Regions from separate parts of the Kosakonia sp. Marseille-Q7440 genome, predicted to be linked through region 2. Evidence: riboswitches for the same ligand, from Rfam matches in the RefSeq annotation. Region 2 holds a riboswitch; each other region holds the start of a gene.

What was found. Region 2 has a riboswitch for thiamine pyrophosphate ahead of thiM (hydroxyethylthiazole kinase). Riboswitches for the same ligand answer to the same signal wherever they lie in the genome.
Region 1: linked by a shared signal. The riboswitch ahead of thiB (thiamine ABC transporter substrate binding subunit) and the one ahead of thiM (hydroxyethylthiazole kinase) in region 2 are both predicted to bind thiamine pyrophosphate.
Region 3: linked by a shared signal. The riboswitch ahead of thiC (phosphomethylpyrimidine synthase ThiC) and the one ahead of thiM (hydroxyethylthiazole kinase) in region 2 are both predicted to bind thiamine pyrophosphate.

The regions. Positions count from the first base shown of each region.
Region 1 is NZ_CBCPLT010000001.1:537,114-547,623, reverse strand. It holds gene sgrR (HTH-type transcriptional regulator SgrR) at 1-900, shown strand, start outside; TPP riboswitch at 937-1,037, shown strand; gene thiB (thiamine ABC transporter substrate binding subunit) at 1,067-2,050, shown strand; gene thiP (thiamine/thiamine pyrophosphate ABC transporter permease ThiP) at 2,026-3,636, shown strand; gene thiQ (thiamine ABC transporter ATP-binding protein ThiQ) at 3,620-4,321, shown strand; gene ACWPW2_RS02425 (DedA family protein) at 4,315-5,085, opposite strand; gene araC (arabinose operon transcriptional regulator AraC) at 5,212-6,057, opposite strand; gene araB (ribulokinase) at 6,395-8,086, shown strand; gene araA (L-arabinose isomerase) at 8,097-9,599, shown strand; gene araD (L-ribulose-5-phosphate 4-epimerase) at 9,889-10,510, shown strand, end outside.
Region 2 is NZ_CBCPLT010000001.1:2,784,225-2,794,734, reverse strand. It holds gene ACWPW2_RS13105 (LacI family DNA-binding transcriptional regulator) at 1-578, shown strand, start outside; gene ACWPW2_RS13100 (Rpn family recombination-promoting nuclease/putative transposase) at 682-1,689, shown strand; TPP riboswitch at 1,766-1,862, shown strand; gene thiM (hydroxyethylthiazole kinase) at 1,898-2,680, shown strand; gene thiD (bifunctional hydroxymethylpyrimidine kinase/phosphomethylpyrimidine kinase) at 2,680-3,480, shown strand; gene fbaB (class I fructose-bisphosphate aldolase) at 3,634-4,686, shown strand; gene ACWPW2_RS13080 (mandelate racemase family protein) at 4,914-6,068, shown strand; gene ACWPW2_RS13075 (ABC transporter substrate-binding protein) at 6,167-7,795, shown strand; gene ACWPW2_RS13070 (ABC transporter permease) at 7,792-8,829, shown strand; gene ACWPW2_RS13065 (ABC transporter permease) at 8,826-9,731, shown strand; gene ACWPW2_RS13060 (ABC transporter ATP-binding protein) at 9,703-10,510, shown strand, end outside.
Region 3 is NZ_CBCPLT010000001.1:23,031-33,540, reverse strand. It holds gene purH (bifunctional phosphoribosylaminoimidazolecarboxamide formyltransferase/IMP cyclohydrolase) at 1-445, shown strand, start outside; gene purD (phosphoribosylamine--glycine ligase) at 461-1,756, shown strand; gene ACWPW2_RS00170 (DUF1481 domain-containing protein) at 1,965-2,657, opposite strand; gene hupA (nucleoid-associated protein HU-alpha) at 2,670-2,942, opposite strand; gene ACWPW2_RS00160 (YjaG family protein) at 3,129-3,719, opposite strand; gene nfi (deoxyribonuclease V) at 3,753-4,433, opposite strand; gene hemE (uroporphyrinogen decarboxylase) at 4,443-5,507, opposite strand; gene nudC (NAD(+) diphosphatase) at 5,547-6,320, opposite strand; gene ACWPW2_RS00140 (Rsd/AlgQ family anti-sigma factor) at 6,400-6,903, shown strand; TPP riboswitch at 6,957-7,093, shown strand; gene thiC (phosphomethylpyrimidine synthase ThiC) at 7,177-9,072, shown strand; gene thiE (thiamine phosphate synthase) at 9,072-9,707, shown strand; gene ACWPW2_RS00125 (HesA/MoeB/ThiF family protein) at 9,700-10,455, shown strand; gene thiS (sulfur carrier protein ThiS) at 10,439-10,510, shown strand, end outside.

The DNA of each region.
Region 1 (10,510 bases), 2.2 Mb from region 2:
CAGGAGTGGGAAACGCTGGCGAACTTTGCCAGCCAGCCGATCGGCACCGGCCCTTACGCGGTGATGCGCAACACCCGCAACCAGTTAAAAATCCACGCCTTTGAGGATTACTTCGGTTTTCGCGCGCTGATTGATGAAGTGAATGTCTGGGTGCTGCCGGATGTCGGGGATGAGACCACCTGCGGCCTGACGCTCGAAGGGCCAACGGAGGGCGAAAAAGCGGTGGAGAGCCGTCTTGAAGAGGGCTGCTACTACCTGCTGTTTGACGCGCGATCCAGCCGCGGTGCGAACCCGGCGGTGCGCGAGTGGGTAAGCCGGATCCTTTCGCCAACCAATCTGCTGTGGCACGCCAGCGAACAGAATCAGCGCTACTGGTTTCCCGCCTATGGATTGCTGCCGCGCTGGCATCATGCGCGCCCCGGCAGCGGTGAAAAGCCCGCCGGGCTGGAGACGCTGACGCTCACCTTCTACCGCGAGCACAACGAGCACCAGGCGATCGCCCACACCATGAGCACGCTGCTCGCAGAGCACGGCGTTAAGTTACTGATTCAGGAGGTCGATTATGATGCCTGGCATCGCGGCGAAACAGAGAGCGATATCTGGCTTAACAGCGCCAACTTCACCCTGCCGCTCGATTTTTCGGTCTTCGCCAACCTCTATGAAGTACCGTTGCTGCAAAACTGCATTCCGCGCGACTGGCAGGCAGACGCCGCGCGCTGGCGCGCCGGGGAGATGAATCTGGCGATGTGGTCGCAGCAGTTGCTAGCGAGCAAAGCGATTGTGCCGTTGATCCACCACTGGCTGCGCATCCAGGGGCAGCGCACCATGCGCGGGCTGCGCATGAATACCCTCGGCTGGTTTGACTTTAAATCGGCCTGGTTTGCGCCGCCGGATCCGTAATGCTTTCAGATTGTTTACCAAATCATTACAATAGCGCCGTTCTCAACGGGGTGCTGCGCTTCACGCGCGTGCTGAGAAAATACCCGTCGAACCTGATCCGGATAACGCCGGCGAAGGGATTTGAGGCTCTCTCAAAATCCTTTGCCACCCATTTATGAGGTGCAAAGTGTTAAAAAAATCGTTGTCACTGCTGCTGCTTATTGCCGCGCCCGTTTTCGCTAAACCCGTCCTGACCGTTTATACCTACGACTCCTTCGCCGCCGAATGGGGCCCAGGTCCTGCGGTAAAAAAAGCCTTTGAAGCCGACTGCAACTGCGAACTGAAGTTCGTGGCGCTGGAAGATGGCGTCTCGCTGCTCAACCGTCTGCGCATGGAGGGCAAAAAGAGCAAAGCTGACGTCGTGCTCGGTCTTGATAACAACCTGCTGGAAGCCGCGACCCAGACAAAACTCTTCGCCAAAAGCGGCGTGCCGGATAATGCGGTGAAGGTGCCGGGCGGCTGGAGCAATGACACCTTTGTGCCGTTCGATTACGGCTGGTTCGCCTTTGTTTATGACAAAACCAAACTGAAAAACCCGCCGAAGAGCCTGAAAGAGCTGGTCGAGAGCGATAAGAAGTGGCGCGTGATTTATGAAGATCCGCGCACCAGCACGCCAGGGCTCGGCCTGCTGCTGTGGATGCAGAAAGTCTATGGCGATAAAGCCCCCGAAGCCTGGCAAAAGCTGGCAGGCAAAACCGTTACCGTCACCAAAGGGTGGAGCGAAGCCTACGGCCTCTTTTTGAAAGGCGAAAGCGATCTGGTACTGAGCTACACCACCTCGCCTGCCTACCACATCATCGAAGAGAAGAAAGAGAACTACGCGGCGGCGAACTTCAGCGAAGGCCACTATTTGCAGGTTGAAGTCGCGGCGCGCACCACCGCCAGCAAACAGCCGGAGCTGGCAGAAAAATTCCTTAAATTTATGGTTTCACCGGCCTTCCAGAGCGCCATCCCAACGGGCAACTGGATGTACCCGGTGAGCAACGTCACGCTGCCCGCCGGTTTTGACCAGCTTGAGAAACCACAAACCTCGCTGCAATTCTCGCCGCAAGAGGTGGCAGCCCAGCGCGCAGCATGGATAGCCTCGTGGCAACGCGCCGTCAGCCGCTAATTCCCGGCTGGCTGCTTCCTGGCCTCACCGCCGCCACGCTGATGGTGGCGGTGGCGCTGGCGGCCTTTTTTGCGCTGTGGCAAAACGCACCTGTCGAAGGGCTCTCCGACTTCTTGTCAGATAGCTACCTGTGGCACGTGGTGCGTTTCTCCTTCTGGCAGGCTTTTCTCTCCGCCCTGCTCTCCGTGGTGCCCGCCATTTTCCTTGCCCGTGCGCTCTACCGCCGCCGTTTTCCTGGCCGCCAGTTGCTGCTGCGCTTATGCGCGATGACGCTGATCCTGCCGGTGCTGGTGGCGGTGTTTGGCATTCTCAGCGTCTATGGTCGTCAGGGGTGGCTCGCCACGCTCTGCCAGACGCTCGGCATTGAGTGGACCTTTTCGCCCTACGGCTTGCAGGGCATTCTGCTGGCGCACCTCTTTTTTAACCTGCCGATGGCCTCGCGCCTGCTGCTACAGGCGCTGGAGCAGATCCCCGGTGAACAGCGCCAGCTGGCAGCCCAGCTTGGCATGCGTGGCTGGGCCTTCTTCCGCTTTGTCGAGTGGCCCTGGCTGCGCCGCCAGATCCCGCCGGTGGCAGCGCTGATCTTTATGCTCTGCTTCGCCAGTTTCGCCACCGTGCTGTCGCTGGGCGGCGGCCCGCAGGCAACCACCATTGAGCTTGCCATCTACCAGGCGCTTAGCTTTGACTTCGATCCCGCCCGCGCGGCGATACTGGCGCTGATCCAGATGATCTGCTGCCTCGGGCTGGTGCTGTTAAGCCAGCGGATGAGTAAAGCCTTCGCCGTCGGCAGCCATCATATTCAGGGCTGGCGCGACCCGGAAACGCGCTGGTTTAGCCGCCTCGCCGATACGCTGTTAATCGTGCTGGCGCTGCTGCTCCTGCTGCCACCGCTGCTGGCGGTGATTGTCGACGGGCTTAATGTGAGTTTACTGAAAGTGCTGGCAGAGCCGGTGCTGTGGCAGGCGGTGTGGACCTCGCTGCGCATCGCGCTGGTCGCCGGACTGCTCTGCGTGGTGCTGACCATGATGCTGCTGTGGAGCAGCCGTGAACTGCGCGCGCGCCACCGCACAGCGGCCGGGCAGACGCTCGAACTGAGCGGCATGCTGATTCTGGCGATGCCGGGGATTGTGCTGGCGACCGGCTTTTTCCTGCTGCTCAATAACACCATCGGCCTGCCTGAATCCGCCGATGGCATCGTGATATTCACCAACGCGCTGATGGCGATCCCTTATGCCTTAAAGGTGCTGGAAAACCCGATGCGCGATCTCACCGCGCGGTATGCCCTGCTCTGCCAGTCGCTCGACATTGCCGGTTTTCGCCGCCTGTGGGTGGTGGAGTTACGCGCGCTGAAACGCCCGATTGCGCAGGCGCTGGCCTTTGCCTGCGTGCTGTCGATTGGTGATTTCGGCGTGGTGGCGCTGTTCGGTAATGATGATTTCCGCACCCTGCCCTTCTATCTCTATCAGCAAATTGGCTCTTACCGCAGCCAGGATGGAGCCGTCACCGCGCTGATCCTGCTGCTGCTCTGCTTTTTACTCTTCACTGTGATTGAAAAACTACCGGGCCGCCATGCTAAGACTGATTGATGTCACCTGGCTTTACGAGCATCTGCCGATGCGCTTTACCCTCGCAGCCGAACGGGGTGAGCAGATTGCCATTCTCGGCCCCAGTGGCGCAGGCAAGAGCACGCTGCTGAACCTGATTGCCGGGTTTATTCCCCCTGCCAGCGGCACGATTTTACTTGGCGATGAGGATCACACCCGCACGCCGCCCGCGCGCCGTCCGGTGTCGATGCTGTTTCAGGAGAACAACCTCTTCACCCACCTGACGGTGCGGCAGAATATTGGCCTGGGTTTACATCCGGGGTTGAAGCTGAATGCCGCGCAGCGGGAGAAGCTTAATGAGATTGCCGCCACCATGGGACTGGAGGCACTGCTGGAGCGGCTGCCGGATCAGCTCTCCGGCGGCCAGCGCCAGCGCGTGGCGTTAGCCCGCTGCCTGGTGCGCGAGCAGCCGCTGCTGCTGCTGGATGAGCCCTTTTCCGCGCTCGATCCCGCCCTGCGCCAGGAGATGCTCGCGCTGGTGCAGAGCGTCTGCCGTCGCCAACAGTTAACATTGCTGATGGTGTCGCACAGCGTGGAGGATGCCGCGCGCATTGCCGAACGCGCGCTGGTGGTCGCCGAAGGACGTATCGCCTGGGATGGCGCAACCGACACGCTGCTTAGCGGCAACGCGCCGGTCTCCGCCCTGCTGGGCATTCAGGCTCAGTGACCGCGGATCACTTTGCTGAGAATATCGAGATAGATCGGCATCAGCGGGTGTTTTGCCAGCATCACTACTGAGGCAATAGCAATCATCATCGTGCCCGGTGCCAGCCAGAGCAGGCGCTGGCGCGGCAGGTACGCCGTTAAGCGATCGCTGCCCGATTTGCCCGCGCGCCACAGACGCCAGCAGAGCCAACAGGCCAGCCAGAGCACAATCGCCGTCAGCAGCAGCAGCCATTTAAAACTGCTGCTCTGCATATCGGCAGGGATATCGATCGCCGCACCGGCAAGAATCCCCGGCAGGAAGTAGAAGGGCGGCCACAGCAGGCAGCCAATGATATTCGGCGGTAAAAATTTGCGGATCGGCAGATCGAGCATTCCGGCGACCATTGGCACCAGCGGGCGCGTCGGGCCGACAAAGCGCCCCACCAGAATGGTAAACAGGCTGTGCTCATGCAGCGCGTGTTCGGTTTTATCGAGCAGCGCTTTGTGCTTTTTCAGGAAAGACCAGCGGTGCAGCGGTTTCTTAAAGCGCCAGCCGAGCCAGAAGGAGATCCAGTCACCGAGCAGGCAGCCGACAATGCCCGCCAGCCACGCATGCCAGAAATTAACTTCCCCGCTGCCAATCAGCGCGCCCAGCGCCGCCATCATCACCGTGCCGGGGAGGATCAGCCCCACCAGCGCCAGCGACTCAAAAAAAGCGACCAGCGCAATCGCCACCAGCGAGTACATGGCTGACTGGGTAATAAAGTGTTCCAGCAATGCTTCCATAAAGGGTCCTGTTCAGATTGAACGGCGGATTCTGCGGAGCGCCTCCGCCACCGTCAAGCTTTCAATTATCTGAATCTTTACCACTTATGTCAGATTGAAGAACAGATTATTTCCATTCTTTACGCTTCATTCACATCCTGCACGAAACTCGCTCGGGCTGGCACCGGTGCATTTTTTAAACACCCGGGAAAAGTAGAGCTGATCGTCAAAGCCGACGTTGCGCCCGACGCTGGCAATCGGCATCCGCGTGGTGCTGAGCAGCAGTTTTGCCTGGCTGATGCGCTGATCTTCGCGCCAGCTCAGCACGCTGACGCCCAGTTGCTGGCGAAAGAGATGCGACAGGCGCGACGGCGAGAGGCAGACATGCTGCGCGACGCTGGCAATATCAAAATGGTTATCGGAAAGGTGATCGCTGATGTACTGACAGGCGTCACGCACGCGGTTATCGAGCGGCGGATTGAGGGATTCGTTGATCGCCTCCATGCGCCGCAGCAGCAGCTGTTCGAGCAGGTTGATCGCCAGATGTTCGGCGTAGCGCCCGGCGCTCTGCCCGGCATCGATAATTTGCGCGAAAAGGTCACGAAAACGATCCATATGCGCATCATCAGGGCGGTAAAAACCGGTTTGTGCGAAGAGCGTCGGCCAGTTTAGCCACTCCTGCCAGTAGGCGCGCGGACGGAAATAGACCCACTGGTGATACCACGCCTCGGCGTCAGGATGGCGGCCATAGTGGTGAATCTCGCCGGGGGGAAAAAGGAGAATATCGCCGGGTCGGCAGACAAACTGTTTGCCCTGGTTCATCACCACGCCTTCGCCGCGCACCGTCAGGTTGAGGATATAGCCCTTCATCCCCATCGGTCGGTCAACAAAAAAGTCGAGATAGCTTTCCGATTCAATCGGCGTCAGACCCGCCACCAGGTGCGCGTTAAACGAGTACCCGGGCAGCAGTGGATCATTTTGAGATTCGGCCATAAAACGCATTACTCCCCTACCCGACAAGGAAACCAATTGTCCATATTGTCATTCCCGTTATTTCCCGGCTAATGGCGGGCAAAGCGCGTCAATACTGCTATCACGCGATGCCGCAAGACAAAAGCGATAAGCCCTTTTTAACGCCTTAAAGCAGGGTCAAAACGGATAACGGAAGTGTCTATAAAGGCGACAGAAATGTCCACATCGAATTTTTGCACGGCGTCACACTTTGCGATGCCATAGCAATTTCGTCCATAAGATTAGCGAATCCTGCCTGACGGTTTTCGCCGCCGATCTCTATCGTTTTTCTAACGGTTATTCTTATGGAGCACTAAGCATGGCAATCACGATTGGCCTCGATTTCGGCAGCGATTCAGTACGTGCGCTGGCGGTAGACTGCACATCCGGGGCGGAGATCGCCACCAGCGTCGAGTGGTATCCGCGCTGGCAGGAGGGCCGTTATTGCGACGCGCCGCATAACCAGTTTCGCCATCATCCGCGCGATTACATTGAATCGATGGAAGCGGCGCTCAAAAGCGTGCTGGCAGAGTTAAGCGACGCCCAGCGCGCAGAGATCAAAGGCATTGGCGTAGACAGCACCGGCTCCACCCCTGCGCCGATTGATGCCGAAGGCCGCGTGCTGGCGCTGCGCCCGGAGTTTGCCGACAACCCGAACGCCATGTTCGTACTGTGGAAAGATCACACCGCCGTGGAAGAGGCGGAAGCCATCACCCGCTTGTGCCACACCTCCGGTAAAACCGACTACTCGCGCTACATTGGCGGCATCTACTCCAGCGAATGGTTCTGGGCGAAGATCCTGCACGTGACCCGCGCCGACAGCGCCGTGGCGCAGGCCGCCGCCTCGTGGATAGAGCTGTGCGACTGGGTGCCAGCCCTGCTCTCCGGCACCACGCGCCCGGAAGCGATTCGCCGCGGGCGTTGCAGCGCCGGGCATAAATCCCTGTGGCATGAAAGCTGGGGCGGCCTGCCGCCTGCCGCCTTCTTTGATGAACTCGATCCGATTATCAATAAACACCTGCGCTGGCCGCTCTTTACCGAAACCTTTACCGCCGACCGTCCGGTGGGCACGCTGACCGCCGAGTGGGCGCAGCGCCTGGGGCTGTCGGAATCGGTGGTGATCTCCGGCGGCGCGTTCGACTGCCATATGGGTGCCGTCGGCGCGGGCGCACAGCCTAATACGCTGGTGAAAGTGATCGGCACCTCCACCTGCGACATTCTCATCGCCGATAAAGAGAGCGTTGGCGACCGCGCGGTGAAAGGCATCTGCGGCCAGGTTGATGGCAGCGTAGTGCCGGACTTTATCGGCCTCGAAGCGGGGCAATCCGCCTTCGGCGATATCTACGCCTGGTTTGGCCGCATCCTCGGCTGGCCGCTGGAACAGCTGGCCCAGCAGCACCCGGAACTGAAAGAGCAGATCAAAGCCAGCCAGAAACAGCTCCTGCCAGCGCTTACAGATGCCTGGGTGAAAAACCCCTCTCTCGATCACCTGCCGGTGGTGCTCGACTGGTTCAACGGTCGCCGCACGCCAAACGCTAACCAGCGCCTGAAAGGGGTGATCACCGATCTGAATCTTGCCACCGACGCCCCGGCGCTGTTCGGCGGGCTGATTGCCGCCACCGCCTTCGGTGCCCGCGCGATTATGGAGTGCTTTACCGAACAGGGTATTGCCGTTGACAACGTGATGGCGCTTGGCGGCATCGCACGTAAAAACCTCGGCGTAATGCAGGCCTGCTGCGATGTGCTCAACCGCCCGTTGCAGGTTGTCGCCTCTGAGCAGTGCTGTGCGCTGGGCGCGGCCATCTTCGCCGCCGTCGCCGCAGAAGTACACGCCGATATCCCGGCTGCGCAGCAGAAGATGGCGAGCGCCATCGAGAAAACGCTCCAGCCTTCGGCACAGGCGCAGCAGTTTGAACGGCTCTATCGCCGCTATCAGCAGTGGGCCGTCAGCGCCGAGCAGCACTATCTCCCTTCAGCCGCGACAGTTTCGCCGGCCGCGTTAACCCATTAAGGACACGATCATGACTATTTTCGACAAGTATGAAATTTGGTTCGTTATTGGCAGCCAGCACCTGTACGGGCCGGAAGCCCTGAAGCAGGTGACGCATCATGCCGAGCAGGTGGTTAACGCCCTCAACGCAGAAGCGAAACTGCCCTGCAAACTGACGCTGAAGCCGCTGGGAACGACGCCGGATGAGATCACCGCCATCTGCCGCGATGCCAACTATGACGAGAAGTGCGCCGGGCTGGTGGTGTGGCTGCACACCTTCTCGCCGGCGAAAATGTGGATCAACGGCCTGTCGATCCTCAACAAGCCACTGCTGCAATTCCATACCCAGTTCAATGCCTCCCTGCCGTGGGACAGCATCGATATGGACTTTATGAACCTCAACCAGACCGCGCACGGCGGCCGCGAATTTGGCTTTATCGGCGCGCGTATGCGTCAGCAGCACAGCGTGGTAACCGGTCACTGGCAGGATAAACAGGCTCATTCCCGCATCGGTGCGTGGATGCGCCAGGCGGTGTCGAAACAGGATACCCGCCACCTGAAAGTGGTGCGCTTTGGCGACAACATGCGCGAAGTGGCGGTAACCGACGGCGATAAAGTGGCCGCGCAGATCAAGTTTGGCTTCTCGGTGAATACCTGGGGCGTCGGCGATTTGGTGCAGGTAGTGAATGCGGTGAGCGACGGCGATATCAATGCGCTGGTCGATGAGTATGAGAGCAGCTACCGCCTGACCGCAGCGGCACAGGTGAACGGCGATAAACGCCAGAATGTGATTGATGCCGCGCGTATTGAGCTTGGCCTGAAACGCTTCTTAGAGGAGGGCGGCTTCCACGCCTTCACCACCACTTTTGAAGATCTGCACGGCCTGAAACAGCTGCCGGGTCTGGCGGTACAGCGCCTGATGCAGCAGGGCTACGGCTTTGCCGGCGAAGGCGACTGGAAGACCGCAGCGCTGCTGCGCATTATGAAGGTGATGTCCGGCGGCCTGAACGGCGGCACCTCCTTTATGGAGGATTACACCTACCACTTTGAGAATGGCAACGACCTGGTGCTCGGCTCGCATATGCTGGAAGTGTGCCCCTCTATCGCCATCGACGAAAAACCGACGCTGGACGTGCAGTATCTCGGTATCGGCGGCAAGGCCGATCCGGCACGACTGATCTTCTCCACCAAAACGGGTCCGGCGATCAACGCCAGCCTGATCGATCTCGGGGATCGCTTCCGCCTGCTGGTGAACTGTGTTGAAGCGGTGAAAACGCCGCACGATCTGCCGAATCTGCCGGTGGCGAATGCCCTGTGGAAAGCGCTGCCGGATCTCAACACCGCCTCCGAAGCGTGGATCCTCGCCGGTGGCGCGCACCATACCGTCTTCAGCCAGGCGCTGACCCTTGACGATATGCGCCAGTTCAGCGAGCTGCACGGCATTGAGCTGACGGTGATCGATGAAGATACCCGCCTGCCAGCGTTTAAAGATGCGCTGCGCTGGAACGAGCTCTATTACGGCTCTAAGCGCTAAGCCGATGCCCGGTGGCACTGCGTTTACCGGGCCTACAAAACCCATATGCCGGATAGATGCAGCGCCATCCGGCAATACAGACAAAACGAACCCGTAGGCCGGATAAGCAACGCGCCATCCGGCAATAGAGACAAAACGAACCCGTAGGCCGGATAAGCAACGCGCCATCCGGCAATACAGGCAAAACAAACCCGTAGGCCGGATAAGCGCAGCGCCATCCGGCAATACAGACGAAACGAACCCGTAGGCCGGATAAGCCACGCGCCATCCGGCAATACAGGAGAAACCGATGCTCGACGATCTCAAACGGCAGGTGCTGGAAGCCAACCTGGCACTGCCAAAACATAATCTGGTCACCCTGACCTGGGGCAACGTCAGCGCCGTCGACCGCACCCGCGGCGTGCTGGTGATCAAACCCTCCGGCGTCGACTACACCGTGATGACCGCCGAGGATATGGTGGTGGTCGATATCGCCACCGGCGAAGTGGTTGAAGGGACGAAAAAGCCCTCTTCCGATACCCCCACCCACCGCTTGCTCTACCAGGCGTTTCCGACCATTGGCGGCATTGTCCATACCCATTCGCGCCACGCCACCATCTGGGCGCAGGCCGGGCAACCCATTCCGGCGACCGGCACCACCCACGCCGACTACTTCTATGGCGAGATCCCCTGCACCCGCAAAATGCACGATGAGGAGATCAACGGTGAATATGAGTGGGAAACCGGCAATGTGATTGTCGAAACCTTCGAGAAAAACGGGATCGACGCGGCGCAAATGCCCGGCGTGCTGGTGCACTCCCACGGGCCGTTTGCCTGGGGTAAAAATGCCGATGACGCGGTGCATAACGCCATTGTGCTGGAAGAGGTGGCCTATATGGGCATCTTCAGCCGCCAGCTCAATCCACAACTGC
Region 2 (10,510 bases):
CGGACGGTACACGTGCGAGCGTCAAACATCTTTATGATTTAGGGCACCGCGATATCGCGCTGTTGGCGGGGCCTGAAAGCTCCGTTTCGGCAAAGCTGCGGCTAAAAAGCTGGGTTGACACCCTTGATAGCTACGGCCTGAAACCAGTGAAAGTATTCCACGGTAACTGGGATGCGCAGAGCGGTTACGCAGGCGCACTGCAGATGCTGCGCGAAACGCCGAATTTTACCGCCGTTCTGGTCGGGAATGACCAGATGGCGCTCGGCGTGCTGAGCGCGTTTCATCAACATCAGATCGCCATCCCCGGCGAGAAATCGGTGATCGGTTACGATGACACCTATGAAAGCTCCTTCTTCCATCCGTCGTTAACCACCGTTTCTCTGGATCTCGATTTGCAGGGCAAAGAGGCGGTGCGTCGTCTGCTCGACAGCGGCCACGGCGATGCCGCCCGTAGTTCATCCGTACTCCCTGCGCGGCTGATTGTGCGTCACTCTACCGGCGCATTGCAGGAGCAGAGCGCGAACCTGCAAGAGATAGCCCAACAGTTGCAGGTTATTGCGCATAAGTTGATGAAATAACAGGGAAAGCTAATTGGTTTTTTCAGAAAAAGCATATCTAGGCGTGGTCAGATTTTAGTGATATTTAGAGGGAAATAACGTAAGCCAGGGAGGCAAACCCTTGATGTCCGATACGACCACGCAACGCAAAAAAAAGATCACCCCCACGCCGCACGATGCGGCATTCAAACAGTTTTTGACCAACCCGACGACGGCCAGGGATTTTATAGAACTGCATCTGCCTGCACATTTACTGGCACTCTGCGATTTACGAACGCTCAGGCTGGAGTCGGGAAGTTTCGTCGAAGAGAACCTGCGGGCTTATTACAGCGACGTGCTCTACAGCCTGAAAACACGCGCGGGGGAGGGGTATATTCATGTGCTGATTGAGCACCAATCCACCCCCGATCGCCATATGGCCTTTAGGTTACTGCGGTACGCGATTGCCGCGATGCAGAGACACCTTGATGCCGGGCATAAATCGCTACCGTTAGTTATCCCCCTGCTTTTTTATACCGGCAAGCGCACCCCTTATCCGTGGTCAACGAACTGGTTAGAGCTGTTTGTCAGCCCGGCAACGGCGCAAGAGCTCTATAGCAGTAGCTTTCCGCTCGTTGATGTCTCGGTGATCCCGGATAACGAAATAATGAATCACCGCAGCATGGCGGCGCTGACGCTGTTACAAAAACATATCCATCAGCGCGACTTAAGCGAAATTCTTGACCGGCTCGCAACGCTGTTGGTGAACGAACACATCACACGACAGCAATTAGCTTCGCTGATAAACTACCTGGTGTACGCTGGCGAGACAGCAGATGCGCACGCCTTTGTACGTGAACTGGCGCTAAAGGCACCACAGCATGAGGACCAATTGATGACAATTGCACAGCAGCTTGAACAAAGAGGTATTGAAAAAGGTCTCGCAAAAGGCATTGAACAAGGAATTGAACAGGGCATTGAGCGAGGAATCGAACAAGGCATTGAACTCGGCGAGCAGCGCGGTATCGAGAAGGGACGCAAAGAAGAGGCGTTCCGCATCGCACGGACGATGCTGCAAAACGGCCTCGATCGCAGCACGGTGATGAGCATGACCGGGCTTACCGAAGCAGAACTGGCGCAGATTCGCCACTGAGTGCACGGGCAAATACGCATTTACACGTGACGCTGCCAGCATTAAGCTACTGAACGGTTTCACCACAATTTATTGATGTTATGACTCGGGGTGCCCTTCTACGTGAAGGCTGAGAAATACCCGTACCACCTGATCTGGATAATGCCAGCGTAGGGAAGTCAGATGCCTGCCCGGCATCCCTTCTTCACGCCGGGCAGGAGCAAAAAAGATGCAACCTGACCTGCTTGATCCTGTGCACTCTGCACACGCGTTACAGCAACTCCGCACACTCTCTCCCCTTGTTCACTGTATGACGAATGACGTCGTACAAACCTTTACCGCTAATGTGCTGCTCTCGCTCGGCGCATCGCCAGCTATGGTCATTGATAGCGAAGAGGCGCAGCAGTTCAGCGCTATCGCCGATGCCTTACTTATCAATGTCGGCACCCTGACGCGCGAACGCGCTGAAGCAATGCACGCCGCAATTGAGAGCGCCAACCGCGCGCAAACCCCCTGGACGCTCGACCCGGTTGCCGTTGGCGCACTCGCCTTTCGCACTGGTTTCTGCCAACAACTCCTCTCTCTTCGACCGGCCGCCATCCGCGGCAACGCTTCTGAAATCCTCGCCCTGGCCGGTATGCCAGGCGGCGGGCGCGGCGTCGACACCACCGATAGCGCACTGGCGGCGCTGCCCGCGGCGCAGCAACTGGCGCAACAGACCGGCGCGGTGGTCGCAGTCACTGGTGAGATTGATTACATCACCGATGGTAGAGAAACCCTCAGCGTCAGCGGCGGCGATCCGCTGATGACGCGCGTGGTCGGCACCGGCTGCGCGCTCTCGGCCGTGGTAGCTGCCTGTTGCGCATTGCCCGGCGAGCGACTGCTCAATGTTGCCTCGGCCTGCCGGATCATGAAGCAGGCGGGCAGCCGCGCGGTGAAGCAGAGCGCGGGTCCTGGCAGTTTTGTGCCTGCCTTTCTTGATGCGCTGGCGACGAAAGGGGAGGAATTGTAATGAAACGGATTAATGCCTTAACCATTGCCGGCACCGACCCGAGCGGCGGGGCGGGGATCCAGGCGGATTTAAAAACGTTCTCGGCGCTGGGGGCTTATGGCTGTTCGGTGATCACCGCGCTGGTGGCGCAAAATACCCGTGGCGTGCAGTCGGTGTACCGCATCGAGCCCGATTTTGTTGCCGCCCAGCTGGGCTCCGTGCTGAGCGATGTGCGCATCGACACCACCAAAATCGGCATGCTGGCGGAAACCGATATTGTCGAAGCGGTGGCAGAGCGTCTGCGCCATTACCAGGTGCGCAATGTGGTGCTGGATACGGTAATGCTGGCGAAAAGCGGCGATCCGCTGTTATCCCCTGCGGCGGTCGCCGCCCTACGCCAGCATTTACTGCCGCAGGTTTCCCTTATCACGCCCAATCTGCCGGAAGCGGCGGCGCTGTTAGATGCGCCTCATGCGCGCAGCGAGCGCGAGATGCATGAGCAGGGCAAAGCTTTGTTAGCGCTCGGTTGTGAAGCAGTGTTGATGAAGGGCGGTCATCTGGAGGACGCCGAAAGCCCCGACTGGCTCTTCACCCGCGATGGCGCGCAGCGCTTCACTACCGCGCGGATTTTGACAAAAAACACCCACGGCACAGGCTGCACGCTCTCGGCGGCGCTGGCGGCGCTACGACCGCGCCATACCGGCTGGGCTGAAACGGTTGCAGAGGCGAAAAAGTGGCTGACCGCTGCGCTGGCACAGGCCGATACGCTTGAAGTGGGCGAGGGGATCGGGCCGGTGCACCACTTCCATCAGTGGTGGTAAATCAGAAACCGAAACGTGCCAGCAGAATAAGCTGAAAAAATGCCGGGTGGTGGACATTCTGACGCCAGAGTACCAGGCTTAGTTTGCCCATCGCCAGGCAAGGTGGGTAAGGACAATCCAATTCGCGAAGCGCAAGCTTACGGGAGCATTGTAATGACTGATATTGTGCAGTTACTTGGCAAAGACGCCGACAGCCTTCTGCAACACCGTTGCATGACCATTCCTGCCGACCAGCTCTATCTGCCCGGACACGACTACGTCGACCGCGTGATGATCGACAACAACCGCCCGCCTGCGGTGTTGCGAAACATGCAGACCCTCTACAACCACGGGCGGCTGGCAGGCACGGGGTACCTCTCTATTTTGCCGGTCGATCAGGGGATTGAGCACTCGGCGGGTGCGTCGTTTGCTGCCAATCCGCTCTACTTTGATCCGAAAAATATCGTCGAGCTGGCAATTGAAGCGGGCTGTAACTGTGTGGCATCCACTTACGGCGTGCTGGCCTCGGTCTCCCGCCGTTATGCCCACCGCATTCCGTTCCTCGTGAAACTCAACCATAACGAAACCCTCAGCTACCCGACCACTTATGATCAGACCTACTACGCCAGCGTCGAGCAGGCATTCAATATGGGTGCGGTAGCGGTCGGCGCGACTATCTACTTTGGTTCGCCGGAATCCCGCCGCCAGATTGAAGAGATCTCCACCGCCTTTGAGCGTGCTCACGAACTGGGCATGGTGACGGTGCTGTGGGCTTATCTGCGCAACTCCGCGTTTAAGAAAGATGGCGTCGATTACCATGTTTCAGCGGATCTCACCGGCCAGGCGAACCACATTGCCGCCACCATTGGCGCGGATATCGTGAAGCAGAAGATGGCGGAGAATAACGGCGGCTATAATGCGGTGAAATTCGGCTATACCGATGAGCGCGTCTACAGCAAGCTCACCAGCGACAACCCGATCGATCTGGTGCGCTACCAGTTAGCCAACTGCTATATGGGTCGTGCCGGGCTTATCAACTCTGGTGGTGCCTCCGGCGGCGAGGCGGATCTCACCGAGGCGGTACGCACGGCGGTGATCAACAAACGTGCCGGTGGCATGGGGCTGATCCTCGGGCGTAAAGCGTTCAAGAAAACGATGGCCGACGGCGTGAAGCTGATTAATGCCGTACAGGATGTCTATCTCGACGAGAAGATCACCATCGCCTGATCTCCGTTGTTGCCCCTTTCCGCCAGGAAGGGGGCTTTCTCTCTCCTTCGCGTCTTTCCCCTACGGACTCCGATCACATTTCCGTAACCTTTTGTGAAAAGTGTCACGCATCCTTGTGCGCATGCCCAAAAAATGGTCGCTGCTTAGCGCTATTTGTCCGAGGATGTGACCAGGTTTTGTGCATATATTTTGTTCTGAAACAGCTTTTCAAAACTCAAGGATACGGAATGAAAATTGAATCTGTAAACGTCACCGTCTTTCAGCACCCCACGCGACGGGTCTCTGACAGCGCCGGGCACTCCCATCCGGGGCCGGAGACGCAGGCGAAGATGGCGATGTTAACCATCACCGCAGACGACGGCACTACCGGTTATTCATTCGCGCCGCCGGAAGTGGTGCGCCCGTTCGTACTCACCGCATTTTTCCGCAAAGTGATGGTCGGTCAGGATCCCTTTAACCGCGAGCGCATCTGGCAGGATCTGGTCCACTGGCAGCGCGGCAGCGCGCATCAGCTGACCGAGCGCGCGCTCTCATTTGTTGAGCAGGCGCTGTGGGATTTGATTGGTCGCAAGCTCAATATGCCGGTCTATAAACTGCTCGGCGGCTACCGCGATAAGGTCCCGGCGTACGGCAGCACCATGTGCGGCGACGATCTCGAGGGCGGTCTCTCCACGCCGGAAGAGTACGCGGCTTTTGCCGAAACGCTGGTGGCGCGCGGCTATAAGGCTATCAAGCTGCACACCTGGATGCCGCCGGTGAAGTTCGCGCCAAACCCGAAAATGGATATCAAAGCCTGCGCTGCGGTGCGTGAAGCGGTCGGGCCGGATATCGATCTGATGATCGATGGCTACCACTGGTACAGCCGCACCGAAGCGCTGTGGATTGGCAAAGAGCTGGAGAAGCTGAACTTCGCCTGGTTTGAAGAGCCGATGGAGGAGGAGAGCATGTCCTCTTACGCCTGGCTGGCGGAGAACTTATCGATTCCGATTATCGGCCCGGAGAGCCTGGGCGGGAAACACCACAGCCGCGCTGACTGGGTAAAAGCGGGGGCCTGCGACATCCTGCGCGCCGGTGCAAACGGCGTGGGCGGCATTTCGCCGACGCTAAAAGTGGCAAACCTCGCCGAATCCTTCGGCATGGATTGCGAAGTGCACGGCAACGGCGCGGCAAGCCTTGCGGTCATCGGTGCGATCCGCAACTGCCGCTGGTATGAGCGCGGCCTGCTGCACCCGTTCCTCGACTACGACCAGCCCGCCGCTTATCTCAACAGCATCGTCGACCCGATGGATGACGAGGGCTTTGTGCATCTGCCGCAGCGTCCGGGACTCGGGGAAGATATCAACTTTGCCTTTATCGAAGCCAACACCGTCAGCCACGACTGAACAATAAAAAATGCCCGGAAGCACGGACTTTCGGGACGCGTGGGCCGGTTTGTGTGCTTGTCACCACCGGCAAAACGTACCCTACAGGCGACAGATAGATGAAAAAAACCTCCCTCGCGGGCGCGTGCGTACTCGCGCTCTCGTTGATGGTGGGCAGCGGCGCGGCAGAGGCAAAAACGCCGCCCGATCAGCTCATCATCGGCATGAACATGAACAACCTGCTGACCCTCGATCCGGCGGCGATGACCGGGAACGAAGTGGTCGGTATTGTCGTCAATCTCTACGACTCGCTGGTGGAACTGGACGCTAACGAGCTGACCAACGTGAAACCGGCGCTGGCGAAAAGCTGGACTATCGATCCGGATGGTAAAAGCCTGACCTTTCATCTGCGCGACGACGTGAAATTTCACTCCGGCAACCCCTTAACCGCAGAGGATGTGGTCTGGTCGATGCGCAGGCTTTTGCACCTTAACCTTGCGCAGGCCTCGGTGTGGAAATCCTATGGTTTCAGCAAAAAGAATATCGACCAGCAGATCAGCGCCCCGGATGCCTACACGGTAAAAATCACCCTGCCAAAAGCCAACGATCCGCAACTGGTGCTCTACTCGCTTGGCGCGCTGGGCAACCTCGGCGTGCTCGACAGCAAAACCGTGCAGGCTCATGTGGTGAATAACGACTGGGGCAACCGCTGGCTGACCACCAATGAAGCCGGCTCCGGGCCGTTTATGCTGGAGATCTGGCAGGCGAAAGATGTGCTGCGCATGAAGCGTAACCCGCACTACTGGCGCGAAGAGCCGAAGTTGAGCCGTGTGGTGCTGCGCCATTTTCAGGAGTCGCAAACCCTGCGTCTGATGCTGGCGAAAGGCGATCTCGATATTGCCAATAACATGGCAGTATCGGATATCAACGCGCTGCGAAAAGACCCGAATGTTACCGTAGAGGCGGTGCAGAAGGGCACGGTCTACTACGTGGCGATGAGCATGAAAGAGCCGCATTTCGCCAATGCAAAAGTGCGCGAAGCGGTGCGCTACCTGATTGATTACCAGGGCATCAATAACGCGCTGATGCCGGGCTACGGCGTGCTGCATCAGCGGCCGATTAAAGCGGGAATGCCGTCGACGCTGCCGGACCCCGGCTACCGGCTCGATATTCCGCGCGCCAAAAAGCTGCTGGCGGAAGCGGGCTACCCGCAGGGCTTTGACACCACGCTGCGTGTGCTGGCGGATCAGCCATTTCTCAACATCGCCATTGCCGTGCAGTCGACGCTGATGCAGGCCGGGATCAACGCCAAAATTATTACCGGCACCGGCAACCAGATCTACGGCGCGATGCGCGAGCGCAAGTTCGACATGCTGGTCGGGCGCGGCGGCAGCGGCGTTGAGCCGCACCCGCACTCCAGCCTGCGCGCGCTGGTTTATAACCCCGATAACAGCGACGAAGCCCGGCTAACTAACTTCCAGGGCTGGCGCACCAGCTTCTACGATAAACAGCTCAATGAGATGATCGACCAGGCGCTGCTGGAGCGCGATCCGAACAAACAGAAGGCGGATTATCAGCAAATTCAGGTGCGTTATGACCAACTGATCCCGGCGCTGATCCCGCTGTCGCAAATGGTCGATTCGGTAGTGGTGCGCAATGAGGTGAAAAACTTCCAGTCGCATCCATCGGCAACCACCTTTCTGCGTGAGGTCTACAAACGCGACGGCGCTGAAGGAGAGAAACCATGAGTATGCTACTGCTTGCCCCCGGCTCGCGGGCCCGGCGGGTGTCGACGCGCCTCACCCAGGTGGCGATCACCCTGTTCGGATTGTTGCTGCTGACTTTCTTTATTGGCCGCGTGATGCCGGTCGATCCGGTGCTGGCGATTGTCGGTCCCGATGCCGATCACAGCACCTATCAGCAGGTTTACCACCAGCTCGGCTTTGATCAGTCTCTGATGACGCAGTTCGGCATCTACCTTAACAACCTGCTGCACGGCAATCTGGGCAATGCGCTGTTGACCGGCAAACCGGTGCTGGACGATATTCTGCGCGTCTTCCCGGCAACGCTGGAGCTGGCGACCTTCGCCATTATTGTCGGTGCTGGCCTGGGCATTCCTCTTGGTGTGCTGGCGGCGGCACGGCGCAACAGCGTGGCCGATTACGTGGTACGCATCATCAGCCTGGCCGGTTACTCAACGCCGATTTTCTGGGTCGGCATGATGGGGCTGCTGCTGTTTTACGCCTGGCTCGGCTGGGTGGGCGGTGCCGGGCGGCTCGATCTGGGGCTTGATGGCCTGGTGCCGCGTCGCACCGGCTTGATTACCGTTGATGCGCTGCTGGCGGGCAATGGCCAGGTGTTCTGGAACGCGCTCAATCACCTGGTGCTGCCCGCCTCGCTGCTCGGCTTTCACTCGCTCGCCTACATCAGCCGCATGACGCGCAGCTTTATGCTGGCGCAGCTTTCGCAGGAGTTCATCATCACTGCGCGGGTGAAAGGGCTGACCGAGCGGCAGGTGATCTGGAATCACGCCTTCCGAAATATTCTTGTTCAGCTGTTAACGGTGGTGGCGCTGGCCTACGGCTCGCTGCTGGAAGGGGCGGTGTTGATTGAAACGGTCTTCTCCTGGCCCGGTTTCGGCTCCTATCTCACCGGCAGCCTGCTGCTCGGCGATATGAATGCGGTGATGGGCTGTGTGCTGCTGGTAGGGGTGATCTTCGTGCTGCTGAACCTGCTCTCCGACATGCTTTATCAACTCTTTGATCCGAGGACGAAATCATGACGGTCTCATTTGATTCGCCTGTGTCAGCCGCCCGCCGCGAGCGCAGCCAGCGCATCAGGCGTGGCTTTGGGCGCACGGCGGGGTTTATTGGCAAAATGGCGCGCAACCCGCTCACCGCTATCGGCGGCAGTATTATCCTGCTGCTGTTGATTGTGGCGATCTTCGCGCCGCTGATTGCCCCTTACCACCCGCTGGTGATGGATCTCAACAATGCCCTGAGCGCGCCGAGTGCCGCCCACTGGTTCGGCACCGATGAGTTCGGGCGCGATATCTTCAGCCGGCTGGTCTATGGCTCGCGCATTACGCTCTATATCGTGCTGCTGGTTTCTGTCACCGTCGGCCCGCTCGGCCTGCTGCTCGGCGTTACCGCTGGTTACTTTGGCGGCAAAGTCGATATGGTGCTGATGCGCGTCACCGATATCTTTATCTCCTTTCCGAGCCTGGTGCTGGCGCTGGCGTTTGTCGCCGCCCTCGGCCCCGGCCTTGAGCATGTGGTGATCGCCATCACGCTCACCGCCTGGCCGCCAATTGCACGGCTGGCGCGGGCGGAAACTCTATCGCTGCGCCAGGCGGATTTTATCTCAGCGGTGCGGTTGCAGGGCGCTTCGCCAGTGCGGGTGCTGTGGCGGCACATTGTGCCGCTCTGCCTGCCGTCGGTGATTATCCGTATCACCATGAATATGGCGGGCATCATTCTGACCGCCGCCGGGCTGGGTTTTCTCGGCCTCGGCGCGCAGCCGCCGGATCCGGAGTGGGGCGCGATGATCTCCAGCGGGCGCACCTACATGATGGAGTGCTGGTGGGTAGTGACCATTCCGGGGCTGGCGATTTTGATCAACAGCCTGGCGTTCAACTTCTTAGGAGACGGCTTACGTGACATCCTCGATCCCCGTAGCGAATAACTCGCCGCTTCTCGATGTGCGCAACCTGCACGTCGATTTCGTCAACGCAGGTGCGGTCACCCACGCGGTACGCGGCGTCTCTTTTACGCTTGGTCAGGAGAAGCTGGCGATTGTTGGCGAATCCGGCTCCGGTAAATCCACCGTCGGGCGCGCGCTGCTGCGCCTGCACCCGGCGAAAGCGCGGATCACCGCCGAGCGTATGCAGTTTGGCGATATCGATCTGCAACAGGTTACCGAGGCGCAGATGCGCCAGGTGCGCGGCAAACGTATCTCGATGATTATGCAGGACCCGAAGTACTCCCTGAACCCGGTGGTGTGCGTCGGCGATCAGATTGCCGAAGCCTGGCTGACTCACCATCCGGGGCAGAAAAAAGCGGCGAAAGCCAAAGTGCTGGAGATGCTCGATGTGGTGCGTATTCGCCAGCCGGAGCGGGTCTATCACCTCTATCCTCACGAGATTTCCGGCGGACAGGGGCAGCGCATTATGATCGCCATGATGCTGATCACCGACCCGGAACTGGTGATTGCCGATGAACCGACCTCCGCGCTCGATGTGTCGGTGCGTTTGCAGGTGCTGGGGCTGCTGGACGATCTGGTTAAATCGCGCGGGCTGGGGCTGATTTTTATCAGCCACGATATCAACCTGGTGCGCAGCTTCTGCGATCGCGTACTGGTGATGTACGCCGGGCGCGTGGTGGAGTCGATTGCCGCCAAAGATCTCGATAACGCGCAGCATCCCTATACGCAGGGGTTAATCCACGCCCTGCCAGAGATCCACA
Region 3 (10,510 bases), 2.8 Mb from region 2:
CAATGGCGGCCTGCTGGTTCAGGATCGCGATCTGGGCATGGTGACTGCCAATGAGCTGCGCGTAGTCAGCAAGCGCCAGCCGACCGAGCAAGAGCTGCGCGATGCGCTCTTCTGCTGGAAGGTAGCGAAGTTCGTTAAATCCAACGCCATTGTCTATGCCAAAGAGAACATGACCATCGGTATTGGCGCAGGCCAGATGAGCCGCGTTTATTCTGCGAAGATCGCTGGTATCAAAGCCGCTGACGAAGGGCTGGAAGTGAAAGGTTCCGCAATGGCCTCTGACGCCTTCTTCCCGTTCCGTGATGGTATTGATGCCGCTGCCGCTGTCGGCGTGAGCTGCGTTATCCAGCCGGGCGGTTCTATCCGCGATGACGAAGTGATTGCCGCCGCCGACGAGCACGGCATCGCGATGATCTTCACCGACATGCGTCACTTCCGCCATTAATCCACGGAGCAGAGAATGAAAGTATTAGTGATTGGTAACGGCGGGCGCGAACACGCGCTGGCCTGGAAAGCGGCCCAGTCTGCGCGGGTTGAAACTGTCTTTGTCGCACCGGGTAACGCCGGCACGGCGCTGGAGCCGACGCTGCAAAACGTGGCGATTAGCGCGACGGATATTCCGGCGCTGGTTAATTTCGCCCAGAGCGAGAAGATCGATCTGACCATCGTTGGCCCGGAAGCGCCGCTGGTGATTGGCGTGGTTGATGCCTTTCGCGCGCAGGGGCTGAAAATTTTTGGCCCGACCCAAGGCGCAGCGCAGCTCGAAGGCTCCAAAGCCTTCACCAAAGATTTCCTCGCACGCCACAACATTCCGACGGCGGAGTACCAGAACTTTACCGAGGTAGAGCCAGCGCTGGCTTACCTGCGCGAGAAAGGCGCGCCGATTGTCATCAAAGCGGACGGTCTGGCAGCCGGTAAAGGGGTGATTGTCGCCATGACGCTGGAAGAGGCGGAAGCGGCAGTCCACGATATGCTGGCCGGTAACGCCTTTGGCGATGCGGGTCATCGCATTGTGATTGAGGAGTTTCTCGACGGCGAAGAGGCGAGCTTTATTGTGATGGTCGACGGCGAGCATGTGCTGCCAATGGCGACCAGCCAGGATCACAAACGCGTCGGCGACGGCGATACCGGCCCGAATACCGGCGGTATGGGAGCATACTCCCCGGCGCCGGTGGTGACCGATGAAGTCCACCAGCGGGCAATGGATCAGGTCATCTGGCCAACCGTGCGCGGCATGGCGGCAGAAGGAAATACCTACACGGGTTTCCTCTATGCCGGGCTGATGATCGATAAGCAGGGCAACCCGAAGGTGATCGAGTTCAACTGCCGCTTTGGCGACCCGGAGACGCAGCCGATTATGTTGCGTTTGCAGTCGGACCTGGTGGAACTCTGCCTGGCAGCCTGTGACGGCAAGCTGGATGAGAAAGTCTCGAAATGGGATGCGCGCGCATCGCTTGGTGTGGTGATGGCTGCCGGAGGCTATCCGGGTAACTATCGCACTGGAGATCAGATCCACGGCCTGCCGTTAGAAGAGGTTGCGGACGGGAAAGTGTTCCACGCCGGTACCACGCTTGCTGACGATGATCGGGTGCTGACCAACGGTGGACGTGTGCTGTGCGTGACTGCGCTGGGTGACACCGTTGCCGAAGCGCAGCAGCGCGCTTATGCGTTGATGACCGATATCCACTGGGATGGCAGCTTTAGCCGCAGCGATATTGGTTACCGCGCGATTGCCCGCGAACAGGGCAGCAAGTAATACGCGATCCACGGCCGGGTGGGATTTTGCTTACCCGGCGTTCAGAAGTCGAATTGCCGGATGGCGCTGCGCTTATCCGGCCTACAAAACCGTGTCGTGGTCATTGCGCTTATCCGGACTGCGGAACGCACCTCACTGTCGTGCAAGCGCTTTTCGTAGGCCCGATAAGGCATCGCCGCCATCGGGCAACGCACCGATGACGCCAACGCTAAAAGTTCTTCTCCGTCGGCTGCCAGTGACAGAAATCCTCATTCGCCACCAGCAACAGCTGCGCCCCTTCCGGCGCTTCCAGCCACGCCACGCTCACCGCCAGCGACGAACGGCTCTGGCGCTGCGCAATATGGTTTAACGCCCACGTATCAAGCTCTGGCTTCACGGTCTGCCCTTCGCAGGTCTGCACCGTGTTATTTGCCTGCCAGCGCCCCTGACGCAGTACAACCCGTCCCTGACGCAGCGCATCGCTGGTCTGGCGGATCTGTTCAGCGCGGTAGCGATAAAGCGCAACCTGGTCGCTGGAGAGCTGCTGCTTCTGGCCGTTCACTTCGCGCTGCATAAAGCTCAACTCGCCACGATCGTCAAAACGCACGCGAATATGCTCAGGCGGATTAGCGTAGATATTGAGTTCGATAAGGGTTAGCGCATCGCCTTGCCAGCGATACTCAGCTAAAGAGGTGTTCCCACGATGCCACGGGCTAAATGCGGAGAGCAGGTGGGTCTCACCGCCTGAATCTTTACGCCAGATGCGTATTGCGCCCTGATCGCCGGCGAAACCGCTGGCGGTAAAGGGCGGCAATGACGAATCGTGGCTACAGGCGGCAAGCAGCAGTGCGCCGACCAGCAAAAGCGGGCGACGCCAGTATGACAAAAGGGGCGTTACCGCCCCTTCGACAAAACTGTTCACTGCCATGCTGTCTTACTTAACAGCGTCTTTCAGTGCTTTACCAGAAACAAATGCCGGCACGTTAGCTGCGGCGATTTTGATTTCTTTACCGGTCTGCGGGTTGCGGCCAGTACGCTCAGCGCGGTGGTTCACCTTGAAAGTGCCGAAACCAACCAGTTGTACCGCATCGCCTTCTTTCAGAGACTCAGTAATGGCAGCCAGGGTGGATTCCAGTGCAGCTTTCGCTTGCGCTTTAGACAGATCAGCCTTGTCTGCAATTACATCAATCAGTTGAGTCTTGTTCATAAGTTATCCTTTCAATGTGTTTATCGCTTGCTAAGCATCGAGTGCGACGGAAATGCCTCAAAAGCACTCTCCTGCATACACGCACCGATAGCCACTTTTTTTCGCCCCCCAAATGTAGACCAGACGGGGGTCAGAAGGGAAGCCTTCAGGCGCGACAAAACAGGCCTTAAATCACGTTTTATTGTCTCATTGCTGCAAATTTATACCGATATTACTCTCGCCAGCCTCGCGCAGGTCTGCGCGCAAGCCTTTGATCAGGTCAATATCGCGCTCTTCGCAGGCGGCCAAAAGGCGGAAAATCTCCCACTGGATATCCCATTCCTGCTCTACAGCGGGGTTAAGACCCAGCTCTTCATCGGTCATTTCGCGGCCCTGCTGCGTCATTTCCAGCATCGCGACAGTGGTGATCGAGGTCTTGCTGACCTCAATGGCGTGTTCCAGCGTTTCACCGCTCAGACGCGAATGAATCAACTCGCTCAGCGCCACACAGGCGTCAATCGCCGGGTAGACACCGTAGAGATCGTAATCCTCTGCGGCGGGGATCCCCTCTTCCAGCTTCTCAAGCTGGCTGTCGAAATTGACCTTCGCATCTTTGACGGTCTCTGTTTCCCACACCAGGTCAAGGATACGGCGATAGAGCTGCGCATCGCCAAAGCCGGTCTGGCGGCAGAACAGCGCATAGTTGGGGTACATGCGCTCGCACAGACAGGCCATGAAAACAACGTGCTGCCAGCTTTCCTGCTTTTCCAGTCGCAGATGAATCGGGTTTTGTAACATGATCGCTTCTCAAAAACGGTAATGCGCCGCAGTTTACCCGATATCGCGCTGAATTGCCTGCCATCGCGCAAAGGCGGGGCGACCCGATGCCACGGCATCTGCCCAGCGCGTTGGCTCCGGCAAGCGGTAGCCCTTCATGCAGCGCTGCACCCACGCCAGCGCAGTATCCTGGCTGACACGGTGGCCGGTAGCGACAAAGAGCGGATTACAGCGCGCTTTGCTGCGCCATACCCACGCCAGCTGTTCACCTTTATCCACCAGCGGCGACAGCGCACCGGGCTCATCGGCCAGCGGTTCGAACTTCCCACACAGCCGTTTTTTCGCCACGCCGATGGTCGGCACATCCACCAGCAGGCCAAAATGGCTGGCAACGCCAAGACGGCGCGGATGGGAGATCCCATGCCCGTCGACAAAGAGTAAATCGGGTTTTTGCGACAGCATCTCCCACGCCGCCAGCAGCGCGGGATACTCACGAAATGAGAGGAAGCCAGGAATATAGGGCATGGTGGTGGCGATACGCGCCACCTGATACTCAACCAGTTCCAGCGAAGGCCAGGTGAGCAGTACCATTGCCGCCCGCGTCACTTCGCCACCCTGCTCGAAACCGACATCCGCCCCGCCGATCAACGTCGGCGGATCTTTATCAAGACGATCCTCGCGGATCACGGAAGAGGCCAGTTCAAGTTGTTGTGCGCGTAGCGACGCGAGATCCATATTTGCTCCTTATTGATGCCAGGGGGCCGACAGACGGTGAACCGCCTCGACAAATACTCCTGCATGTTCCGGCGGGACATCCTGGTGGATGCCGTGACCGAGGTTAAATACATGGCCTTCGCCTTTGCCAAAGCCAGAGAGAATTGTAGACACTTCTTCCTCAATGCGTGCAGGCGGCGCATAAAGCATAGAGGGATCCATGTTGCCCTGCAGCGCCACTTTGTCGCCAACGCGACGGCGCGCATCGCCAATATCGGTGGTCCAGTCGAGGCCGAGCGCATCGCAGCCGGTCGCCGCCATCGCTTCCAGCCACTGGCCGCCGCCTTTGGTAAACAGGGTCACCGGCACGCGACGCCCTTCGTTTTCACGCAGCAGGCCATCGACGATTTTATGCATGTAGTAGAGCGAGAACTGCTGGTAGTCGCGCCCGGTCAGCACGCCGCCCCAGGTGTCGAAAATCATCACCGACTGCGCGCCAGCGCGGATCTGCGCGTTGAGATAAGACGTCACGCTCTGCGCCAGCTTATCCAGCAGCGCATGCAGCACCAGCGGCTCGGCGTACATCATCTTTTTGATTTTAGTGAACGCTTTGCTGCTGCCGCCTTCAATCATGTAGGTCGCCAGCGTCCACGGGCTGCCGGAGAAACCAATCAGCGGCACTTCGCCTTTCAGTTCACGGCGAATGGTGCGCACGGCGTTCATCACGTAACCCAGCTCATCTTCCGGGTCCGGCACCGGCAGCTTGTCCACGTCCGCTTTACAGGTGATGGGATGGCTAAAACGCGGCCCTTCACCGGCTTCGAAATAGAGCCCCAGCCCCATCGCGTCCGGCACCGTCAGGATATCGGAGAAGAGGATCGCCGCATCCAGCTTGTAGCGGCGCAGGGGTTGCATCGTTACTTCACAGGCCAGCTCCGCATTGCGGCACAGCGACATAAAATCGCCGGCCTGCGCACGGGTTGCCTTATATTCCGGCAAATAGCGGCCTGCCTGGCGCATCATCCATACCGGCGTCATATCTACTGGCTGGCGCTGAAGCGCGCGCAGGTAACGATCGTTTTTCAGTTCGGTCATTGTCAGTTCCTCAAGCGTCAGGCCGCCAGTATATACACCTTATTCGCTCTCTGCCCGACACATCGCCACGGTATCCTCGATCAGGCGGCGCGCGACGGTACCCGGCGGCGGAAGCAGCGGCAGGTCGTCATAGCGATACCAGCCGGCATCAATCAGCTCTTTGGTATCAATAACGATCTCACCGCTCTCATACTCGGCCATAAAGGCAGTCATTAATGATTGCGGGAAGGGCCACGGCTGAGAGGTAACATAACGCAGGTTCTTGATTTTAATCCCGCTCTCCTCCATCACCTCGCGCGCTACCGCCTGCTCCAGCGTCTCGCCGACTTCAACAAATCCGGCCAGCACGGTATACACGCCATTACGATGACGCGTATGCTGGGCAAGTAGCAGGCTGTCATCGCGGCGAATAGCGACAATGATGCAGGGAGCAATTTGTGGATAGTAACGTTCCCGGCAGTGGTCGCAGAGCATCGCCCACTCGGTTTTGCTGGGGTGCATGGTGTGGCCACAGTAACCGCAAAACTTATGCGAGCGGTAAAACTCGGCCAGCTGCACGCCGCGCCCGGCTAACTGGAACAGCGCGGTATCCTGATCGATCAGTAAACGTACCGATCCCATCTCGCTGGAGCGCTGCTGGCGCACAAGCCAGACGCTCTCTCCCTGCCATTCGCCGATAATTTGCGCGGGTTGACCCGCAAGATCGAAATTTCCTGCCTCTCCATGTGGTAATTCTCCAGCGGGCAACCATAATTTTTGTTCATGGCTGACTATCCACCAGCCACGGTGATGAGCTTCAAGAGTTTGTACCATTGCGCGACCTTAGCTTCACTGGCATGTTATTAACATTATTATTACATCATTTTTAATCTTACATTTTGCGGAGTCATTTATGCTGAACCAGTTAGAAAGCCTGACAGAACGACTGGGGGGAAGTAACAAGCTTATCGATTTCTGGCTCAACGAACGTAAGCAGTTGCTTATCTCCTATTACAATCTGGTGGGAATCAAGCCGGGCAAAGGGTCGTACATGCAGCTTAACGAAAAAGCGCTGGATGATTTTTGCCATAACCTGGTTGAATACCTTTCCGCCGGTCATTTCACTATTTATGAACGCATCATCAATGAAATGGAAGGCGCCAGCCCACTTTTAGCGGCGACTCAGCTCTATCCGCAGCTTGAAGCCAATACCGTTGAAATCATGAAACATTATGATTCCAGCCTCGAACAGTCCATCGATGATGATAACTGCATGGAGTTCCAGCAGGCTCTCTCAGACATCGGTGAAGCGCTGGCGGCGCGTTTTACGCTGGAAGATCAGCTGATCACGCTGGCGTTCGATAACCACCTCAGCGAAAGCGCCAATGATGAAACCGGGATGGCGCGCCCGGCTTGAGTTCTTAAGCATTAACGCGTAGTTTAAAAACAGTCCCCCGCTTCGGGCGGGGGTTTTTCTTGTCGGAGTGCCACTCTTTTACACCCACGCTTTCTGAAAGCTGAGGTGTAAAAAGGCTGAGACCGTTAATTCGGGATCCGCGGAACCTGATCAGGCTAATACCTGCGAAGGGAACAAGAGTAATCCATCCACCACACCACCCTTACGGGCGGTTTGCTGCCATTACTCCATCCGTCGTCTGACAAGCCATCTCCTTTGACACTGGAATGAGCTATGTCTACTACTCAATATTCACGCCGTGAACAACGCGCCCAGGCGCAACACTTTATCGATACGCTGGAAGGCACCGCTTTCCCCAACTCCCGCCGCATCTACCTCACCGGCTCACAGCCCGATATTCGCGTGCCAATGCGCGAAATCCAGCTTAGCCCGACGCTTGTCGGCGGCTCAAAAACCGACCCGCAGTACGAAGAGAACGAAGCGGTGCCGGTGTATGACACCTCCGGCCCCTACGGCGATCCGGCGATTGCCATTGATGTGCAACAGGGTCTGGCTAAGCTGCGCGCAGCGTGGATTGCCGCCCGCGATGACAGCGAAGAGCTGGACCATCGCAGCTCGGCCTATACCAACCAGCGCCTGGCGGATGACGGCCTTGATGCGCTGCGTTTTAGCGGCCTGCTGACGCCGCGCCGCGCCAAAGCAGGTAAATGCGTGACGCAGCTGCACTATGCCCGTTTGGGCATCATTACCCCCGAAATGGAGTTTATCGCCCTGCGCGAAAACATGGGGCGTGAGCGCATTCGCAGTGAAGTATTGCGTCGCCAGCATCCGGGCGAAGGGTTTGGCGCGCGGCTGCCGGAGAACATTACGCCAGAGTTTGTCCGCGCTGAAGTGGCGGCCGGCCGGGCCATTATTCCCGCCAACATCAACCATCCAGAATCAGAGCCGATGATCATTGGCCGCAACTTCCTGGTGAAAGTGAACGCTAATATCGGCAACTCCGCTGTCACCTCATCAATTGAAGAAGAAGTGGAGAAGCTGGTGTGGTCAACCCGCTGGGGCGCGGATACGGTGATGGATCTCTCGACCGGTCGCTATATTCATGAAACCCGCGAGTGGATCCTGCGCAACAGCCCGGTGCCGATCGGCACTGTACCGATCTACCAGGCGCTGGAGAAGGTCAACGGGATCGCTGAAGATCTCAGCTGGTCGGTATTCCGCGACACCCTGCTGGAGCAGGCGGAACAGGGAGTCGACTACTTCACCATCCACGCCGGTGTGCTGCTGCGCTATGTGCCAATGACCGCGCAGCGCCTGACGGGCATTGTTTCGCGCGGCGGCTCGATCATGGCGAAGTGGTGTCTCTCCCATCACGAAGAGAACTTCCTTTACACCCACTTCCGCGAAATCTGCGAAATCTGCGCGGCTTACGATGTCTCTTTGTCACTCGGCGATGGCCTGCGCCCGGGATCGATTCAGGATGCCAATGACGAAGCGCAATTTGCCGAGCTGCATACGCTCGGGGAACTGACCAAAATCGCCTGGGAGTATGACGTGCAGGTGATGATTGAAGGCCCCGGTCACGTGCCGATGCAGATGATCCGCCGCAATATGACCGAGGAGCTTGAGAGCTGTCACGAAGCGCCCTTCTACACCCTTGGGCCGCTCACCACCGATATCGCGCCGGGCTATGACCACTTCACCTCCGGCATCGGCGCGGCAATGATTGGCTGGTTTGGCTGCGCGATGCTCTGCTATGTCACGCCGAAAGAGCACCTCGGCTTGCCGAACAAAGAGGATGTTAAACAGGGGCTGATTACCTACAAAATCGCCGCCCACGCCGCGGATCTGGCCAAAGGCCATCCTGGTGCGCAGATCCGCGATAATGCGATGTCGAAAGCGCGATTTGAGTTCCGCTGGGAAGATCAGTTTAACCTCGCCCTCGACCCCTTCACCGCCCGCGCCTATCACGATGAAACCCTGCCGCAGGAGTCCGGCAAAGTGGCGCACTTCTGCTCGATGTGCGGGCCGAAATTCTGCTCGATGAAGATTTCGCAGGAGGTGCGTGACTACGCCGCCGCGCAGACCATCGATGCGGGCATGGCGGATAAAGCCAGCGACTTCCGCGCCCGCGGCGGGGAGATCTACCTGAAACAGGAGGAGGCGTAATGTACCAGCCTGATTTCCCGCCGGTGCCCTTTCGCCTCGGGCTTTATCCGGTGGTCGATAGCGTGGAGTGGATCGCCCGCCTGCTGGATGCAGGTGTGCGCACCCTGCAACTGCGTATCAAAGATAAGCGCGACGAAGAGGTGGAAGCGGACGTGATGGCCGCCATTGCCCTTGCGCGCCGTTACAACGCGCGGCTGTTTATCAACGATTATTGGCGGCTGGCGATTAAACACCAGGCCTACGGCGTGCATCTCGGTCAGGAGGATCTGGCCACTACCGACTTAACCGCCATTCGCCAGGCCGGACTGCGGCTCGGCCTCTCCACCCATGATGATATGGAAATTGATGTCGCGCTGGCGGCACGCCCCTCCTATATCGCCCTGGGCCACGTTTTCCCGACGCAAACCAAGCAGATGCCTTCCGCTCCGCAGGGGCTGGCAACGCTTACGCGCCACGTTGCGCGGCTCGGTGATTACCCGACGGTAGCGATTGGCGGCATCAGCCTTTCGCGCGCGCCAGAGGTGCTGGCAACGGGCGTCGGCAGCATTGCCGTGGTGAGCGCCATTACCCAGGCGGATGAGTGGCAGCTGGCCACGCGGCAGCTGCTGGATCTCGCGGGGGTGGGCGATGAATGATCACGACTTTATGCGCTACAGCCGCCAGATCTTGCTGGAGGAGATCGCCATCGCCGGGCAGCAGAAGCTGCTCGACAGCCGGGTATTGATTGTCGGCCTTGGCGGTCTTGGCGCGCCGGCCGCCGCCTACCTCGCGGGCGCGGGTGTCGGCATGCTGGTGCTGGCGGATGATGACGCCGTGCATCTGAGCAACCTGCAACGGCAGATCCTCTTTACCTCGCGCGATATCAACCAGCCAAAAGCCACGGTGACAGCAGAGCGGCTGCATCAGCTCAACCCGGAGATTGAACTGGTCTCTCTCTCACAGCGGCTCAGCGGCGACGCGCTGCTTGAAGAGGTCTCGCGCGCCGATGTGGTGCTCGATTGCAGCGATAACATGCAGACCCGCCAGGCGATTAACGCCGCCTGCGTGGCGCGTAATACGCCGCTGGTTTCCGCCAGCGCCGTCGGCTTTGGCGGCCAGTTGCTGGTGCTCACCCCGCCCTGGGAGCAGGGCTGCTACCGCTGCTTGTGGCCCGATGAGCGCGAACCGGAACGCAACTGCCGCACGGCGGGCATTGTCGGCCCGGTGGTCGGCATTATGGGAGCGATGCAGGCGCTGGAAGCGATCAAGCTGTTAACCGGTATGCAGGCGACGCAGGGAGAGCTGCGGCTGTTTGACGCCCGCACCAACCTGTGGCGCACCCTCGCATTACAGCGCGCCAGCACCTGCCCGATCTGCGGAGGGCATCATGCAAATACGCGTTAATGACGAACCGATGACCTGCGCGCAGGCGCTCAGCGTTGCCGACCTGCTTAAGGAG